One region of the Vibrio echinoideorum genome, then DNA from elsewhere that is predicted to be linked to it. Evidence: predicted binding sites of a transcription regulator. Region 1 holds the regulator's gene; each other region holds the start of a gene.
What was found. The regulator CRP, encoded in region 1, controls carbon source genes, mostly activating them, when cyclic AMP is high. The targets are predictions, from matches to a motif close to TGTGANNNNNNTCACA.
Positions count from the first base shown of each region.

Region 2: cdd (cytidine deaminase) is a predicted target of CRP. The motif match lies at 1,294-1,309, and genes of this name have one in related genera.
Region 3: OCV36_RS23200 (glycogen/starch/alpha-glucan phosphorylase) is a predicted target of CRP. The motif match lies at 909-924, and genes of this name have one in related genera.

Region 1 is NZ_AP025483.1:292,962-295,240, reverse strand. Features, by position in the region: gene OCV36_RS01310 (phosphoribulokinase) at 1-528, shown strand, start outside; gene crp (cAMP-activated global transcriptional regulator CRP) at 768-1,400, shown strand; gene OCV36_RS01300 (DUF1338 domain-containing protein) at 1,577-2,279, opposite strand, start outside.
Region 2 is NZ_AP025483.1:1,974,942-1,977,220, forward strand. Features, by position in the region: gene OCV36_RS08920 (CidA/LrgA family protein) at 1-249, shown strand, start outside; gene OCV36_RS08925 (LrgB family protein) at 252-929, shown strand; gene cdd (cytidine deaminase) at 1,414-2,279, shown strand, end outside.
Region 3 is NZ_AP025484.1:1,613,393-1,615,671, reverse strand. Features, by position in the region: gene malT (HTH-type transcriptional regulator MalT) at 1-535, opposite strand, end outside; gene OCV36_RS23200 (glycogen/starch/alpha-glucan phosphorylase) at 1,104-2,279, shown strand, end outside.

The sequences.
Region 1 (2,279 bases):
ACGCCATGGCAAGAAATCCCTGAAAATTCAGATGTGATGTTTTACGAAGGCCTTCACGGCGGTGTAGTTGATGGGGATATCAATGTGTCCCAACACGTCGATTTGCTGATCGGCATGGTGCCAATCGTAAACCTTGAGTGGATCCAAAAATTCGTTCGTGACACACGCGATCGTGGACACTCACGCGAAGCGGTAATGGACTCAATTGTTCGCTCAATGGATGATTATCTGAACTACATTACCCCACAATTTTCGCGCACTCATATCAACTTTCAGCGAGTTCCAACCGTAGATACATCAAACCCGCTCAACGCCAAAGGGATACCAAGTTTAGATGAAAGCTTCGTAGTTATACGTTTGCGCGGCATCAAAAACGTCGACTTCCCTTATCTTTTGGCTATGATTGATGGCTCATTTATGTCTCGCCATAACACGCTTGTGGTGCCAGGTGGCAAGATGAGTTTTGCTATGGAGCTCATTGTAAGGCCAATCCTACAACAACTCATCGAAACCGGAAAAATAGGTTAACAGACCGCCATTCTGGTTGATTACTTTTCATACCGTGATCATGTGCACAATTTTGCGTAAAAAATCGTAGCTTGGTCACGATTAAAATCAAGAAATAGTACCTGAAAAAGGATACTATTCTTAAACGAAACACAAGATAGCTTGCAGCACTCAACAAGTGCACTTACCCTACAAGTCAATCCAGGCTTAGCTACAATACGGAAAGCGGCAAGCATACCCTGCAGAGGAAGTAAGATATTATGGTTCTAGGTAAACCCCAAACCGATCCAACATTAGAGTGGTTCCTTTCACACTGTCATATTCATAAGTACCCATCAAAAAGTACTTTGATTCATGCTGGTGAAAAGGCAGAAACCTTGTACTACATCGTTAAAGGTTCTGTGGCAGTTCTTATCAAAGACGAAGAAGGTAAGGAAATGATTCTTTCTTACCTAAACCAAGGTGACTTCATTGGTGAACTTGGCCTCTTCGAAGAAGACCAAGAGCGTACTGCATGGGTTCGTGCAAAATCTCCTTGTGAAGTAGCTGAAATTTCTTTCAAGAAATTCCGTCAACTTATCCAGGTGAACCCAGATATCCTTATGCGTCTTTCAGCGCAAATGGCAAACCGTCTACAAGTGACTAGCCAAAAGGTTGGTGACTTAGCGTTCCTTGACGTAACAGGTCGTATCGCTCAAACGCTACTAAACCTAGCGAAACAGCCAGATGCAATGACTCACCCTGACGGCATGCAAATCAAGATCACTCGTCAAGAGATTGGCCAAATTGTTGGTTGTTCTCGTGAAACAGTAGGTCGTATCTTGAAGATGCTTGAAGAGCAGAACTTAATTTCTGCACACGGTAAAACTATCGTGGTATACGGCACTCGTTAATCTCGATTAACTGAGCCAAAAATTAGAAAGCCACCAAATGCAAATTTGGTGGCTTTTTTGTTTTCTAAAGATCAGATTCGGAAATCGATATTAGAGATAGGAGTTCGCTCTTCTAAACACTCTCGAAGCGAAGCGTACCCGCACCTCTAGGGCAAAGCCCGTGCTCGTATCTTTCTTTAACCGTTGGTACTTTCAAAGATTTTGTCAGCCGATGCCGCGACAAACCCTGTATAAAGCTCACCATTCGCCATCGCATAACGCTTAGCAAACTCATAGAAGCCTCCAGGAATCATCTCATTGCCTTCAACAAATGAAACTGGGACTTTGTCTGCCATTGTCGATGATTGCTCTAATAAGACCTCTGGAGAGCCCTTAACCTGGCCTCCAGATGCATTGATAGTGAAACCTGATTCGCTCAGGTAATCATTTACAGCCTGAACTTCATCAAAAGCATCGAGTTGATTAACGCTCACTGTAAAGTGGTTAGCACCGTATCCATGAGCCGCTAACCAAGAAGCGTATTCGCTCTCCTTTGCAAGCACTTGGAAATCTGCGAAGCTCAAGTCCCAAAGGCGACCACCAAACAAGAATTCATGACTTTGAAGCTTGCTTGCGTCGACTTGCTCAACCAATTTAGCCACGATCTGTTGTAAGTCACTTGAACATTCTTCGACCTTCAACTCACTAATGAACACTTTAGGTTGGTTTAGGTCTGGGTGCTCATAGTGCTTAGCCACTAGTTTCTTGCTTTCAAACAAGTAATCGCCACACGCTTTATAACCTAGCTCAAGAAAAGGCTTGGCCAGTGTTTCAATGCCCAGCGGTGCAACATTGAAAGTACGCAGTGCAATATGATCATTAATCAGGGCTTCGTCTTCT
Region 2 (2,279 bases), 1.7 Mb from region 1:
GGCATGTTGATTTTGTTTGCTGCCATGGTGGTTGGTATTGTTCCTGAGCACTGGGTACAGCCCGGTGCAAGCTTGATTATTCGTTTAATGATCTTATTGTTTGTCCCTATCAGTGTCGGACTCATGGATCATTTTGACATGCTTATCGCGAATGCATTACCCATTATGGCAAGTGCCGTTGGTGGTACGCTGATCGTGCTAGTTTCTTTATCATGGTTTTTAGACCGCTTGCTTTCGAGAGGTCAATAATCATGTGGATTCTACTGACTATTGTAGTGTTCTTGTTTGCTCGTTGGGTAAGCCAAAAAGTTAATTCGCCGTTTTGTAATCCTCTGCTCATCAGTATTGGCATCATCATTCCAATTCTGTTGTTTTTCAAAGTACCTTTTGAAACCTATTACGCAGACAACACTTGGATTACCTACATGCTTCAACCTGCGGTAGTGGCACTTGCCTTCCCTTTATATGAGCAGTTACCTCAAATCAGATCCAACTGGCGCATCATCACGTTTGCTTGCACGCTAGGCAGTGTGATGTCTATGACCACAACCGCACTGATCGCCGTGGCTTTTAAAGCGGATTTAAGTTTGATCGCGAGTTTGTTGGGTAAGTCGGTCACCACACCGATCGCGATGGAAGTCTCAAGCCATTTAGGTGGCGAAGCGGCAATTGCCGCGATTCTGGTACTTATTGTCGGTTTGTTCGGAGCAATTTTTGCTTACCCTATCTACAATTTGATCGGTATTAAGAGCCCTATCGCACGAGGTTTAACCATGGGCACAGTATCGCATGCTTTGGGAACGGCAACTTGCGCTGAAAAGAACCCACAAGATGCGGCATTCAGTTCCCTAGCTTTAGTACTTTGTGGCGTAATTACCTCGATTATTGCACCGACCATATTTTCTATCGTGGTTTGGATCTACGCTTAAGCTAGTAACTAGCAACTAATAGCTAATAGCTAATAGCTAATAACTAATAACTAATAACTAATAACTAATAACTAATAACTAATAACTAATAACTAACAGCTTACGTTAATGGCCTACAATTTCAGTTAATGGCTGCAGCTTAACCTAATGGTTTACAACTTCAGCTAATGGCTTCAGTTTAAGCTAATAGACTGGGACTTAAGCTTTAAAAACATCCAATGAGCCCAAGCGAAACTCTGAGCATTTCAGTGTCTGTTTGGGCTTTTTGTTCTCATTTGTTCATCAATTTCCAGCTAAACGCACCCAATTTCAGACAGCAAATGCGATATCAAGGGCAGTTTTTGTCCTTGCAATCGATTTCATCTGTGACCTCACTCTAATTATGCAAACCAATGTAACAACAACAATGCAATAGTGATCATTGTCACAGAAAAATCCTGAGTATTGCATAGAATTAAAGCCTAAGGTCAATTAAGGATTCAACATGAACAGTCGTATTACCCTGGCGCTGGAAAGTGCTCCAACATCAATGAAAGCGCTTTTGAGTGACATCGTATTAGCAGACAACTTTGACGCCACTATTTCTAAAGAGCAGTTTCAAAGCTTACTGGATGCAAGCGGCCTTTCTGATAAAGAAGCTCGCCTAGCTTTACTGCCAATCGCAGCAGCATACTCTTATGCACCGCTTTCTGAATTCTATGTTGGTGCCATCGTGCGTGGTCTATCTGGTCGCCTGTACTTCGGTGCAAACTTGGAAATTGCAGGTGCACAACTTGGTCAAACAGTTCATGCTGAACAATCAGCCATCAGCCACGCTTGGATGAAAGGTGAAGAAGGCCTTTCTGATATCACGATCAACTTCAGCCCTTGTGGTCACTGTCGCCAATTCATGAACGAACTGACGACGGCAAAAGAACTTAAAGTTCAATTACCACAGCGTGATGAAATGTCACTGCAAGAATACTTACCAGACTCTTTCGGCCCTGCTGATTTGGGTATCACTACTGGCCTAATGACTAAGCTGGATCACCAGTACACGTCAGAAGAAACCAGCCCTGTTGTGGTAAGCGCACTAACAGCATTAAACCGTAGCCATGCGCCATATACTAAAAATCTAAGTGGCGTTTCGCTACAACTGACAACGGGTGAAATCTTTACGGGTGCATACGCAGAAAACGCGGCATTCAACCCGAGCCTACCGCCACTACAAGTCGCGCTTGTTCAACTTAAACTGGCTGGCTTCGATTTCGAACAGATCGAAAACGCTGCCTTAGTTGAAATTGCCGATGGTAGCATCAGTCACCTAGCCGATACTCAGTCTACGTTAGAAGCGATTAACCCCGATATTCC
Region 3 (2,279 bases), on a different replicon from region 1:
TCTCTATCATTAAGTCGCGCACGCGAAGGTTAGCGGTACCAAGAGGTGGTGTACCACGGCTTGTCACGACGAGAGTTAGATTGTCGGGCATGTGTTTGAGGAAAAAGCGCATCGCTTCATGAATGTCATCATTGTTGACCAAATGGTAGTCATCCAACACAAGAAAACATTCGTGATGGAATTCGGACATTTCAGCAAACACTTCACTTAATAAAGAATGCAGTGATGAAAATTGTCGTTTTTCTGCCAACTTTTGGGCATTAGGACACGCATTTTGAGTTGCTTTGTTAAGTGCTTGCAGTAGGTAGTTGATGAAACGGAATGCATCGTTGTCACTATCATCGATGCTGTACCAACCTACATTGGGTTTATCTACCAGCCATTGTGCAGCCATGGTGGTCTTGCCATATCCCGCTGGAGAACGGAACAATACTAGCTTATAGCAATCTGCGTTCTGGAGCAGATCGAGCACTCTCGGTCGCAGGATTGCATTATGTAAGCGGCCGGGACGAGTCAGTTTCGAAGGGATCCACATGTCGAAGTTTTTCACCTATTCCGTGGCTTATGCTCTGGATTATCTCAATCTATCGTTGAGTACGGTCCAATGACATTAGCCTAATTACTTAAGTCTTCGCTCATACTACGTGAAGCAAAACGATACCGACTATGATCCTCCTCAGAAACCTTGCACTCCTGCATGTTTTTAGTGTTCTACGCCCTTTATTTGTGACTTTGCTCACTTAGCGGGGTGGTTTGTGTCTGTGACTTTGTCCTTTGATACACAAGATTTTATGCAAAAGGTGAGATACAAAAAATATTTTCGTGATCTGAATATCAGATTTGGCAATAACTTCAAATGGGTTAAATAAAAGTCACATCAATTGGGGTTAAGTTATCGAACGGGAGCTTGTGATCTCAGTCACTCCAAGTTTTTGTTCTAAGTCAGAACATGAGAGTCAGATCACTAACCAATTGTTGGTACGCCCCCTACGCCCTCCCATCTACTCCTAGTTAGTCGTACGGCCGGGAGGATGTTTAGTTAATGGTGACCATGCACGATATGTCACAGATGAATTAGAACTATTAAAAGCGAGATTTCTGAAATGAAACCAACTCAGCAAAAAACTTTCGATAAAGTGTCGTTCCAAGAGAGCGTTAAGAAACATTTATCTGCAACATACGCAACAAAAATTGAAAATGCAGATAGCCGTACATGGTACCTAGCAATGGGCCGTGCGTTAGCAGAATTAACAACATTTGACCTGCTAGAAACTGAAAATGACGAAAAAATTAAGAACGCAAAGAGCGTTAACTACCTTTCATTAGAGTTTTTGATTGGCCGCTTAACAGGTAACAACCTAATCAGCATGGGCCTATACGAGCAAATCACTCACGCAATGGAAGAGTTAGGTCAAAACCTAACTGACCTTCTAGAAGAAGAGCGCGACCCATCACTAGGTAACGGTGGCCTTGGTCGTCTTGCAGCTTGTTTCATGGATTCTTGTGCCGCTCAAGAATACCCAACAGTCGGTTACGGTCTTCACTACGAATACGGTCTATTCAAACAGTCTTTCCAAGATGGTCGTCAACAAGAAGCACCAGACGCGTGGCGTGGTGTTGAAGGTTACCCTTGGGAAGTTGCTCGTCCAGAACTAGCACAGCACATTGGTTTCTACGGTCATGTTGAAGTTGAATACATCGACGGTAAAGAAGTACGTACTTGGGTTCCAGGTATGGAAGTGAAAGCAATGCCTTGGGATCTACCTATCGTAGGTTACGAGTCAAATACGGTGTACCCGCTGCGTCTTTGGGAATGTCAGGCAATTGCACCTTTCTCACTAGCAAGCTTCAACAACGGTGACTACTTCGAAGCGCAACACTCGCTAATCGATGCAGGTAACATCACTAAGGTTCTTTACCCGAACGACAACCACGAGAAAGGTAAAACTCTGCGTTTAATGCAGCAGTACTTCCACTCAGCAGCGTCTGTTCGCGATATTCTACGTCGTCACGAAGCAGCAGGTTTCTCTCTAGAAGACCTTCCTAAGCAAGAAACGATTCAACTGAACGATACGCACCCAACTATCGCTATCCCTGAATTGATGCGCATTCTGATCGATGAGAAAGGTTTAACTTGGGATCAAGCTTGGGAAATCAGTGCTCACACGTTCGCATACACGAACCACACACTGCTTCCAGAAGCTCTAGAAACTTGGTCTGAGTCGCTAATTAAGCGTCTACTTCCTCGTCATATGGAAATCATTTTTGAAATCAACCAC